One region of the Metabacillus sp. RB-C-LZQ-3-1 genome, then DNA from elsewhere that is predicted to be linked to it. Evidence: riboswitches for the same ligand, from Rfam matches in the RefSeq annotation. Region 1 holds a riboswitch; each other region holds the start of a gene.

Evidence for each region. Region 1 has a riboswitch for cobalamin ahead of AC4GZ8_RS21585 (ABC transporter substrate-binding protein). Riboswitches for the same ligand answer to the same signal wherever they lie in the genome.
Region 2: another riboswitch for cobalamin. It lies ahead of metE (5-methyltetrahydropteroyltriglutamate--homocysteine S-methyltransferase); the one in region 1 lies ahead of AC4GZ8_RS21585 (ABC transporter substrate-binding protein).
Region 3: another riboswitch for cobalamin. It lies ahead of AC4GZ8_RS10410 (ribonucleoside-diphosphate reductase subunit alpha); the one in region 1 lies ahead of AC4GZ8_RS21585 (ABC transporter substrate-binding protein).

Annotation. Positions count from the first base shown of each region.
Region 1 covers NZ_JBZFLI010000018.1:62,323-66,614, forward strand. The annotation lists gene AC4GZ8_RS21575 (MFS transporter) at 1-722, shown strand, start outside; gene AC4GZ8_RS21580 (VOC family protein) at 888-1,283, shown strand; cobalamin riboswitch at 1,485-1,679, shown strand; gene AC4GZ8_RS21585 (ABC transporter substrate-binding protein) at 1,875-2,861, shown strand; gene AC4GZ8_RS21590 (FecCD family ABC transporter permease) at 2,824-3,891, shown strand; gene AC4GZ8_RS21595 (adenosylcobinamide amidohydrolase) at 3,892-4,292, shown strand, end outside.
Region 2 covers NZ_JBZFLI010000002.1:143,719-148,010, forward strand. The annotation lists gene AC4GZ8_RS04090 (alpha-glucosidase/alpha-galactosidase) at 1-943, shown strand, start outside; SAM riboswitch class I at 1,157-1,268, shown strand; cobalamin riboswitch at 1,345-1,534, shown strand; gene metE (5-methyltetrahydropteroyltriglutamate--homocysteine S-methyltransferase) at 1,693-3,990, shown strand.
Region 3 covers NZ_JBZFLI010000005.1:208,979-213,270, forward strand. The annotation lists gene AC4GZ8_RS10410 (ribonucleoside-diphosphate reductase subunit alpha) at 45-2,333, opposite strand; cobalamin riboswitch at 2,463-2,639, opposite strand; gene AC4GZ8_RS10415 (hypothetical protein) at 3,279-3,548, shown strand; gene AC4GZ8_RS10420 (alanine/glycine:cation symporter family protein) at 4,185-4,292, shown strand, end outside.

The sequences.
Region 1 (4,292 bases):
TTATTCTTAATCCAAGACGAATGATTAAAAACAATATTTCACTAGACTCGAGTCCTAAAAGAACATCTAAGCCTGAGAAAACCATGGTAATTTTAAAGCGGATTTTTTCAAATCGCCAAGCATGGGCAGCCTTTTTCTGTCACTTCGGTGCAGTTGGTACATATGTCGGCTTTATCGGCTCATGGGCCGTTCCGTATGGCATGTATGTGTTTGATATGTCATTGTCTGCTGCTAGTCAATTTGTTATGATCGGACTTTTTGGGGCCATTATTGGTGCACCATTATCAACGATGATTTCAAGTCGGCTGAATTCAATCAAAAAACCCTATATGATTATCCATGCAATGATTTTTATATGTTGGGCTTCCTTTCTACTATTTAGTGGAAAACCACCACTTTTTATGCTCGTTGTCCTCTTTTTCATGATTGGCTTTGGAAATGGTGCAAGTGCTTTAACTTTCGCAGTTGTACGCCAATCATTTGACACAAAAGAAGTAGGAGTTGCTACAGGTTTTGCAAACATGGGAGGCTTCTTAAGTGCAGTTTTATTACCGGGCATTTTTGGAGCTGTGTTGGACTCTTTTCAAGCTTCAGCAAGTCATGTTGGTTATTTTTACGGCTTTATGATTCCTGTGTTGTTTTCAATGTTAGGTTTGTTGGGAGTTTTTCTCATAAAGGAACAACCTCAGGAAGTAATGCAAACAAAAGAGCTCACCTTTTAATAAAAGCTATCTGTTGATTTTTTCAAATGTTGATATGGAAAGAAATCAACAGATATCCTTTTTTTTACAAATATTTCTTAATAAAGAAGGAGTACCCATGCACTAAGGAGAAATACATACTCGTAACAAACAGTACAAAATACAAAACAGGTCAAGGAGGATATGATGGGTAGATTAATACATTTCGAAATTCATGTTGATGACATGGAACGCGCTAAAAAGTTTTATGGAGATGTATTGGGTTGGACATTTGAAGATTGGAGCGACTACGCTGGAATGCCTTATTTCGGCGCAGTGACAGGTGATGCGAACGAACCCGGAATTAACGGAGCTTTAATGCAACGCCAAAGTGCTTCTCCATCTCAAGACCACCCGCAAAATGGTTATACATGCACGATGGTAGTGGAAGATTTAGATTCTACTGAATCTAAAATTCTAAACAATGGAGGCAAGGTTGTTAAGCCAAAACATGCTTTGCCTGGAATGGCATGGCAAGGGTATTATATGGATACTGAAGGAAATATTTTTGGCATTCATCAACCTGATGAGAACGCAAAATAGACTTTAATTCTTATCAATGTTAGAACCTGCTCTCCCATTGGGAGCAGGTATTTTTTATTTGTACACTGTAATCAATTTATCACAATGGACAAAAATACTTTAAAAGGCAAACTATCTTTGATACAGATATATAAAAAATTCACTTTATCTATTTTACAAACCACCAAGACTATACTATACTCACTAATAGAAAACAAAAAAATGAATATAAAACAAATAGGTTTCTTTCATAGAGATATGTAAGACTAAGAGGGAAGTTTGGTGTAAATCCAACACGGTCCCGCCACTGTAATCGAGAAGGAAGGTTATACAAGATCCACTGTGTAAAAGCATGGGAAGGAGAAACCGACCGCTATATTCGTAAGTCAGGAGACCTGCCTATTTGTTTTTTTAAGCTTCCTCGAGGAAAGGAATGTTTAAAGCGCTCGTAATCTCTTATTGTTAATGCTATTATTTATATAGTAGATTGCATGTTTATACATAGAATGAACAAGAGATCATTGAAATAGACGCCTTTAATCAACGCTTTCCACAGGAATAGCGTTTTTTTGTGTTCAAAAAAGAAAGGAAGAATGAAAAATGAGTACGTTTATGAAGAAGTGGGGTTTATTAAGTATTGTTCTTCTGTTAAGCATGTTCATGATTGTGGGATGTGGGTCACAAGAGGACAATACGCAAGGAGAACAGAATTCAGAGACTGGGACAGCACAGGAAGAAGGCAATACAGTAAATGGACAGCCATTTCCTGTCACAATAACCGATGATGCCAACCAAGAGGTAACGATTGAATCTGAGCCAGAATCAATTGTCTCTATTCAAGCAAGTAATACTGAAATTGCATATGCGCTTGGATTAGGAGATAAAATTGTAGGTGTATCCGATTTCTGTAACTATCCTCCAGAAGCTCTAGAGAAAGAAAAAGTTGGCGGACAGGACATCAATATTGAAAAGGTTCTTTCCCTTCAACCAGATCTTGCGTTAGTAACCGATTATCATTATGAAACACATCCTGACATTTTAAAGCAGCTTGAAGAAGCAGGAACGAAAGTAATCGTTGTTGGTGATACATCTTCATTTGAAGAAGTATATAAAAATATCGAAATGATTGGACAAGCAACAGGTACTGAAGATAAAGCAAATGAAATCGTGACAGATATGAAGGATCGCCTTGATGTTGTGAAAGAAAAAGCAGCAGAAATTACAGACAAAAAGAAAGTATGGGTAGAAGTTTCTCCATCACCAGATATCTTTACTACAGGTAAAAACACGTTTATGCATGAAATGCTAGAATCAATTAATGCCATTAATGCTGCAGAAGATCAAGATGGTTGGGTAAAACTAACAGAAGAGGAAATTGTCAAATTAAATCCTGATGTGATTATTACAACCTATGGCTATTATGTAGAAAATCCAAGTGAGCAAGTTTTAGCACGTAAAGGATGGGCGGACGTACCTGCGATTAAAAATGAACAGGTGTTTGATGTTGATAACGATACTGTTACAAGACCAGGCCCTCGTTTAATTGAAGGAGTCGAGACACTTGCGAAGCTTATTTATCCTGAAGTGTTTGAAAAGTAAGATTACGTGGCTGTATATTCTAAGCGGAGGGTTTGTACTTAGTACAGCCCTCCTTGGCTTATTTATTAGCAGTGTGCAGGTGCCCGTTACAACGATTTTACATATTATATCCGACAATACCATAGGTTTTGGCTGGTTAGAACAAATACCCAAAAACGAAGAAATGATTATTTGGAATATTCGTTTACCAAGAGTACTTCTTGGATTTTGCGTTGGAGCTTCTTTAGCATTAGCAGGAGCAGCTTTTCAAGGGCTTTTACGCAACCCATTGGCAGATCCCTATACAATTGGGGTGTCATCTGGAGCGTCTCTTGGTGCGGTGTTTGTTATTTTTTTTCAGTTTTCCATCATCGGCTTAGGAAACTTTACTCTTCCAGTTGTCGCGATTATTAGTGGATTTCTAACTTTGTTTCTTGTTTTTGGGCTTGTAAAATTAAGCAGCCGCAACCTTGCAATTGAAACGATTATCTTAGCAGGCATTATTGTGAGTTCTTTTATAGGGGCAATCGTTTCACTCATAATTTCTTTAAGTGACCGAGATTCGATGACACAAATTATTTATTGGTTATATGGAAGTGTTGGAATGAGAAACTGGACACATGTTCAACTAATTGTTCCTTTTATGGTGCTTGGTTCCTTAATCTTATTTTTCAACCATCGAGAGCTGAATGCGTTAGCCCTTGGCGAGGATGCCGCTGATCATATTGGTGTTGATGTGAGAAAAAGGAAGATTTTCATCTTAATTGGAGCCTCCTTATTAACAGGTGCTGCTGTGGCGGTATCTGGTTCGATTGGTTTTGTTGGACTTGTGATACCACATCTTATTCGGCTCATAACAGGTCCAAATCATCGTCATGTCCTTCCTTTGTCAATGCTTGTTGGAGGAGCTTTTCTTATTTTAGCAGATTTAGTTTCGCGTACGATTATCGCACCTAAGGAATTGCCGATTGGTGTGATTACAGCCCTTATTGGGGCACCAGTATTCGCACTTTTATTAATTCGAGAACGTCTTGGGCGGAGGGGATCATAAATGTTAAGAATTGAAAACTTAGTAGGTGGCTACTCGAATCCGCCCATTATTAATGGAATCGATGTTGAGATTGGACAAGGAGAATTTTTTTCACTCCTCGGACCTAATGGAAGTGGAAAAACAACGATTTTTAAGCTAATTACTGGTCAATTGCCGATAATGGATGGGGAGGTCTTCTTATCAAATCAACCAGTTTCCAGACTTTCAAAGCTTGATAAGGCGAAGAAAATGGCTGTTCTCACACAGGAAGCAAATGTATCATTTGATTACACCGTCGAAGAAATTATCGCGCTTGGTCGTTATCCACATCAAAAAGGCCTACTTAAACAGTTATCAAAACAAGATGTAAGGATAATGGATGATGTCATGGATATGACTAACATTGCTCATCTAAAGAACAT
Region 2 (4,292 bases), on a different contig from region 1:
AATTGATATTATTTGCGCTGGTATCAATCATCAGACTTGGTATATTAGTGTGAAACATAAGGGAGAGGATCTAACAGGTCAGATACTGGAGGCTTTTGAACAACATCCTGAGTTTAGTAAAACAGAAAAAGTGAGAATTGACATGCTAAAGAGATTTGGCTATTACTCTACTGAATCTAATGGACACTTAAGTGAATATGTCCCTTGGTATCGTAAACGCCCAGATGAGATAAATGAATGGATTGATTTAGGTTCATGGATAAACGGGGAAACAGGTGGATATTTACGTGTCTGCACAGAGGGAAGGAATTGGTTTGAATCAGATTTTCCGAATTGGATGAAGGAGCCTGCACTTACATATAAACAGGAAAACCGAAGTGAAGAGCATGGTTCATATATTATCGAAGGTCTTGAAACAGGAAGAGTTTATCGCGGGCATTTTAATGTTGTGAATAATGGAATTATTTCTAACCTTCCTGATGATGCGATTATTGAAGCACCAGGGTATGTCGATCGAAACGGAATAAATATGCCGCATGTAGGAGATCTTCCTCTTGGATGTGCTGCTGTTTGTAATGTAAGCATTTCCGTCCAGCGTTTAGCGGTAGAAGCTGCTGTTAAGGGAGATGATCTGCTTTTACGTCAAGCGATGATGATGGATCCGCTAGTTGGTGCAGTATGTAATCCGAAAGAAATATGGCAAATGACTGATGAAATGTTAGTTGCGCAGGAAAAATGGTTGCCTCAATATTCAAAAGCGATCTTGGAAGCAAAAAAACGTCTAAATACTCAACCTCGGATACCTACAAAGAATTATACAGGAGCAGCTCGGTTAAAAGTAAAAACGGTAGAAGAAATGGCTGAAAATAGAGAAGATGCAAACAAGAATGCGAGTGCAGCAGATAAAGCAAAGGTACGTCCCTCTTCGGTAGGAGAATTATAATCGTTCACCTGTTAGATCAATGATCTAGCAGGTTTTTTGCATTTAAACAACTGTAATTCTTAGATTTCTTTGTTTAATAAATTTAGTAATCTATCATCTTTCTTTGCCACATTATCCTACGAAAACACCCTACTTTAAAAATTCTTTTTGACAGTTTTCATTTCTCATGCTAAGATGACTATTAAATTCAAAACATAAATAATTATCTAAAAACTCTTATTCAGAGAGGTGGAGGGACTGGCCCGATGAAGCCCGGCAACCATTCAACGATAATTTGTTGAAAAGGTGCTAATTCCTGCAAAGTTATTGCTTTGACAGATAAGAGGGGATTTCAAGATGAAGACCTCTCTATTTATGATAAAGAGAGGTCTTTTTTGCTTTTAGAACATCATCTTAAAAATTACATATCAAATGTATCAGGTGCTGTGTGATTCGATCATAGCTTAAAAGGGAAGCCCGGTGAAAATCCGGCACGGTCCCGCCACTGTAATGAGGAGCAACTTATCAATTACCACTATTTCAAAATGGAATGGGAAGGGATAAGAAGCAATGAACCTAAGTCAGGAGACCTGCCTGTTATATGCGCTTGTACCTACGGATGTATAGGGAGGAGTGAGGAATACGTGTTGAGAAAGCCAGAATGTCTCAACTCTAGTTAGCTATGCGTATGAATCTCTCTTTTCTAATTTGAAAAGAGAGATTTTTTAGTTTGGGACAAAAAATAAAGATTAGAGGAGTGTAGGAAGATAATGACACAAATAAAAAGTTCAAACTTAGGCTATCCACGTATTGGGGAAAAACGCGAATGGAAAAAAGTGCTTGAACAATATTGGGCAGGCAATCTTGATCAAGACAAATTTTTAAAGCAAATGGAAGAGATCCGACTTCAACATCTTAAGAAGCAAAAAGAACAAGGAATTGATCTAATTCCAGTTGGTGATTTTAGTTTATATGATCATGTACTTGATACAGCAGTTATGTTTGGTCTAGTACCAAAGCGTTTTGATTATCATGGCGGACCTGTTTCAATCGAGACATATTTTGATATGGCAAGAGGGAATAAAGATGCGGTTGCTTGTGAAATGACAAAATGGTTTAACACAAATTATCATTACATTGTTCCGGAATTATATGATGTCGAACCTCAACTTGTTGAAAACCGTCCTCTCCAATATTATAAAGAAGCAAAACAAAAGCTTGAAATAGAAGGAAAACCAGTAATCTTAGGTCCTGTTACCTTTGTAAAGCTTTCAAAAGGATATAAGAAGTCTGAATTTCATTTATTGGTCAAAAAATTTGTCACAATTTATGCTGACATTTTACAGCAATTACAATCAGAAGGTGTAAGGTGGGTTCAAATCGATGAACCGATTTTATCTACAACTATTACGGACGTTGAAGTTGAACTATTCCAAGAAGTCTATCAACAGTTACATGAAGCAGCACCAAATGTAAAGGTGATTTTGCAAACATATTTTGACCGAATTGATTATTTTAAAGAGGTATGCTCTCTGCCAGTTCAGGGGATTGGGCTAGATTTCGTTCATGATGGAGGATATCATCTCTCTGCAATAAACCAATATGGTTTTCCTTCAGATAAGGTGTTAGCAGCAGGAGTGATCAATGGACGTAACATATGGAGATGCAATCTTGAAGAAAAGATTTCACTCATTACAGAATTATCGGAGTTTGTTTCAAGGGATCGTTTAATCTTACAACCATCATCAAGTTTGTTACATGTTCCAGTCACAGTAACTAATGAAGAAACACTAGATAAAGTTCTGAAAAATGCATTATCTTTTGCTGATGAAAAAATAAATGAAGTTGTTCTACTGACAAAAGGAATGAATCATGGAATTGAAACTGTACAAAAAGAGATCGACTCAAGCACATCAGCTATTCAAGCATTAAACAAATCAACATTTCGAAACAACGCAGAAGTTCAGGATGCTACAAGAAATATTCATTTATATAAAGCGGAGCGGAAAGCTGATTTTTCTGTTCGTCAGGAGATTCAAAAAAAGACTTTTCGATTACCCCTCCTTCCAACGACAACAATTGGTAGCTTCCCGCAGACAAAAGAAGTAAGAAACCATCGTCTAAAGTGGCGGAAAGGTGAGTTAACCGATGTGGAATATGAGGAATACATTAAAGCAGAGATTAAAAAATGGATCGAAATTCAGGAAGAACTGGACTTAGATGTTTTTGTCCATGGAGAATTCGAACGAACAGATATGGTGGAATACTTTGGTGAAAAGCTAGCTGGGTTTCAATTTACAAAATTTGGATGGGTGCAATCATATGGCTCACGATGTGTGAAACCCCCGCTTATCTACGGTGATGTAGATTTAAAGCAATCCATGACTGTTAAAGAAACTGTCTATGCCCAGTCATTAACATCAAAACCCGTTAAAGGAATGTTAACAGGACCTATTACGATTCTAAATTGGTCATTTGTCCGGGATGATATATCACGCTATGATGTGGCAAATCAAATTGCACTGGCGCTTAGAAAAGAGGTTGAAAGTCTCGAGGAGAATGGGATTCGAATGATCCAAGTTGATGAGCCAGCGATTAGAGAAGGGCTGCCATTAAAGCAAGAAAACTGGGAAAGTTATCTTAATGCAGCAGTATATGCATTTAAGCTTGCCACATCCTCAGTTCAAAATGATACACAAATTCATACACATATGTGTTATTCAAATTTCAAAGATATTATTGATGCAATTAAAGCACTTGATGCTGATGTCATTTCTATTGAAACTTCAAGGAGTCATGGGGAATTAATTCAAGCCTTTGAGGAAACTACATATAACAAAGGTATCGGGCTTGGTGTGTATGATATTCACAGTCCTCGCGTACCACAGGTTGAGGAATTAATAAAAAATATTGATCGTGCACTTCAAGTATTAGATCCGAAATTATTCTGGATTAACCCGGATTGTGGCTTAAAAACCCGAGGAATTGATGAAACGGTTGAAGCGCTAAAGGTGATGGTAGAAGCGGCAAAGCAATCGAGAGAAAAATTACTTGTAAATAAAGGATAAATATTATTTAACGAAAAATGCGGAATCTTTAGATCCCGCATTTTTTGTTGAAGAGAAAAACCTTATGTGTTATCAGCAGTAGAAAAAACACTCACAGCTTTAATGACCTAATGTAAAACATAAAAAATACAAAAATGACGACATTATTTTATTTCGTTTCCATTATCTGATAAAAAAATAAATGAGTTCACAAAAAATAAAAGTTTTTATAGAGAAGTTACTATTGATCAGTTAGTGAATAGTGTAAAATAAAAATATACTTATAACTAAAAAGTAAGGCTCTGTTAAAATTCTGCTGATTC
Region 3 (4,292 bases), on a different contig from region 1:
ACCATTACCACTAATGCAACAATCTTTGTGAAAACAGCCAAATATTAACTAGCACAAGAATCGCATTCTTCAATCGTACTAGAAGTTGAGCGTAGATAATACGTTGTTTTTAATCCTTCTTTCCATGCAGATAAATGAAGATCAAGCAGATCTTTAGCTTTAATCGTATTTTGTACATAAAGATTGAAAGAGATTGATTGATCTATATGGCGTTGGCGCGCTGCATTTTGTTTAATGCTCCAATGCTGGTCAATAAAATAAGCAGACTTATAATACCAGGTTGTTGTTGAGTTAAGATCTGGAACGGTAACCGGAATTTTATAATCTTTCTTTTCTTCTGAATATACTTTTTGGAAAATTGGATCAATACTTGCTGTGCTTCCTGCAATAATAGATGTGGAAGCATTCGGTGCAACTGCCATTAAATAGCCGTTTCTAACTCCATGAGCCCCAACATCACGCTGTAGAGCATCCCAATCATAGTTGCTTTCCTGTGTGTGGTATCCTCGTTTGTCAAAATAGGCACCAGTTTCCCAATCAGAGCCTTTAAACACAGAGTAGGCCCCTTTTTCTTTCGCAAGCTCCATGCTTGCAGAAATCGTTAAGAAGGAGATTTTTTCGTATAAATGATCTGCGAACTCAACGGCTTCTTCGTGTTCCCATTTAAGCTGCTTTAGAGCTAATAAATGGTGCCAGCCAAAGGTTCCTAACCCAATCGCCCGATATTTTTCATTTGTTAACCTTGCTTGAAGGACAGGGATTGTATTTAAATCGATCACATTGTCCAACATTCTAACCTGAATAGGGATAAGCTTTTCTAACACATCATCTGTAACGGCTTTAGCAAGATTAATAGATGAGAGATTACAAACAACAAAATCACCCGGTGTTTTGACCGTAATAATTTTTCCATCCTCGGTATATTGCTCTTCGACAGTAGTTGGACTTTGGTTTTGTGTAATTTCTGTGCAAAGATTGCTGCAATAGATCATACCTTGATGGGAGTTTGCGTTTTTACGGTTCACCTCATCACGATAGAACATATAAGGAGTTCCTGCTTCTAATTGGCTAATCATGATTCGTTTCATAATCTCAATTGCAGGCACCTTTTCCTTTGAAAGTTGTTCATTTTGGACACATGCCCAATAACGCTCTCTAAAGCTTCCATTTCCTTTTTCCTCGTCGTAAAAATCTTCAATACTGAAGCCCATAACGGTACGAACCTCATGTGGATCAAATAAGTACCAATCAGCCCGTGCTTCAACCTGCTCCATGAAAAGATCCGGAATACAAACTCCTGTAAAAATATCATGTGTTCGCATTCTTTCATCACCGTTATTTAGTTTTGCATCAAGGAAGGAAAAGATATCTTTATGCCACACATCAAGATAGACTGCGATCGCTCCTTTACGCTGCCCAAGCTGGTCAACACTGACAGCCGTATTGTTCAGCTGCTTCATCCATGGAATGATTCCTGAGGAAACCCCTTTAAATCCGCGAATATCACTTCCGCGGCTTCGGATTTTACCGAGATAAGCCCCAACACCGCCACCAGATTTCGATAGATTGGCGATGTCTGTATTGCTATCAAAAATTCCTTGAAGACTGTCATCAATCGTATCGATAAAACAGCTTGATAGCTGTCCTACAGGTTTTCCGGCATTTGAAAGAGTTGGTGTTGCTACTGTCATATAAAGATTACTCATAGCCCAGTAAGCTTGCTTAATGAGTTCAAGACGGTTAGCTTTGTTTTCCTTTGCCATTAATGTCATAGCAATCACTAAAAATCGTTCCTGCGGCAGCTCATATACTTGTTTCGAAAAATCTTTTGTTAGATAGCGATCTGCTAATGTTCGTAGGCCAATATATGTAAATAAATAGTCGTTTTCCGGCTTAAGAAAGGATCCAATTTGGGTTATCTCATCCTTTGAATAATTTTCTAATAAGCTTGAGCTATAAAGTCCTTTTGAGATAAGTGTTGAAATAAGCTCGTAAAAATCTCCATATTTTTGCTCTTTCTTATATCCTCGATTTGCTGCCGCTTCTTTATAAAGTTTTGATAAATAAATGTGTGCACAGAAGTAGGTCCATTCGGGCTCTTGTTCATTAATATTAGATAATCCTTCTAAAATAAGAAGATTAATTAGCTGTTCAGAGGTATAGGATTCTCTTTGAAGGATCGTATTTTCTATACGATTAAGATATTCGTCAATATTTAGTGTTGGAAAATGTTGATGAATGCTTTTGATAAAGGTTGTTAGTTTTCCGAGATCAAATGCTTCTGTTCCATTTTGCTGATCCAGGATCATTGGGGATAATGTTGTCTTGCTCATGTATATTCCTCCGTCTGTACGTTTTTTAGCGGGGGAAAGATAAAACGACAGAAAGAGAGCAAGTCATTGAAGTTGAATAGCTCAAGAGATTTACTATCGTTTCATCTTCTCAGTCCCCGAAGAAATTGAAACTTTCACAAGGTTTAGGTAGGTCTCCTGACTTATGTTCTTCCTACTATGAGTCCTTCCCATACATGAGGTACAGTGGTAATCTCAATTCGTCACACTTACAGTTGCGGGGACAGTTCTGGATTTTCACCAGATTCCCTATTAAGCTAACAAAGCGCCTAACTCTCGTAAAGATACAATATATAGTTTTTCATTAGAAGTTAAAATCAATATATAGTTGATTTAACGATATGATTCCATGATAAATCAGTTGGATCAAATTAGCAATAGCTATTTTAAAAAGAAACTAGAATAATAGATTTAGATTATTCAGAAGTGATATAGAACAAAGATAACAGGAAAATGAATTGAACTCCAAATAAAAACCTTCTTCTAAAAAGATTGTTGTTTGGTCTGTTGATATTTTCCAATTGCTATAGGGAATTGTTGTTTGATCGAAAGGTGTGAGATTCCACGGGAACAAAGCTGGAAAGGTATCCCTACGGGAGTTTAATGAATATAACAATTGAAAAAACTGGTAATGTACGATTTTTTTGGTTGTTTAACCAAGCAGAAAATACATTAATTTTTAGTTATTTACTGGTCCTGTTTCTAAAGGGGACTTTTACCTTAAATATATGGGAGTAAATAACAAGTTTTTTACCTTTATTAAAAGCAGTTTTCAGTCCATTTAAGAACAAGTAAAAATCGAGTTAATCGACAAATTTTTCGGAAGAGCTTGTTTATAATGACATTAGCTTTTAAGGAAGGGAGTTGAAAATACCCTATCATTAATTGCTTGTGATGATCACTTGATAATATGAAGGAGGAATCAAAATGGTATTCAAAACATCCTGGAAATTATCGGCTCCTATTCTAGCCGTGATGCTTGCTGCAGCATGCAGTGATGGTCAAGACATGCAGGAAGATATTCAAGAACAGCCTGTAAATGGTGAAATGGACACAGAGGAACCAATGGGTGGAGAGACAGATTCTGAAGTACCTGAAAGTGAAGAAATGGTTCCAGAAGAGCCTGCAAGTGATGAGATGAATCCGGAAGAACCTGCTGATGAAGAAACAAATACAGAAGATCCTTCTAACCAATAATGTGGGATTTTTCTTTAAAGTATTTAGCTAAAATCGATTAATGTAATCAAATGAAAAATTTAATCCCAATCTATTATTCATTGTATTTGATATTCCATTTAGAAGTTACAATGTAGTTATTAATCAACATTAATATTAATATCGATTAGGAACTAAGTTTGTATCTTAAAGGTACATTGTCAAACCCTAATGCTAATATATAAAGTTATTTTGATCACGATTAAAAGGTTTACACCAAAAATAAGCGACCTGTTATTCCTCCTAATCAGAATAACAAGGTCGCTTATCTTATTTCCTTATTCATTATTTTTACAACTCTTTCATACAACAGAATCTTATTTTAATGCTTAATTCATAATGAACCAAACTAATAGAAAGTGTAAATATAAATACCCCTTTTTCTTCTATGGAAATTATATCAAAATATGGCCATTAATCATGTTGGGGGACATCTTCATATTTTTGGCTTTGACATCAGAGCATGAAGTGGCTATTATAAATATGGTTGTTTGTGAAAAATAATAAAAGGCTACTAAATATTTTGTGAAAAAAAACAATTACAAGACAATAATTAAATTTTATGATAGTACTACATAGGTGAAAGCGCTAACAATTGGAGGGGTGTACAACAAAATGATGGACATAATAGGGAAAATCAATGGGGTTCTATGGGGAACGCCCAGTTTAATTTTGTTATTTGGGACAGGCTTATTTTTAACAGTTGCTTTGAAAGGTTTACAGTTT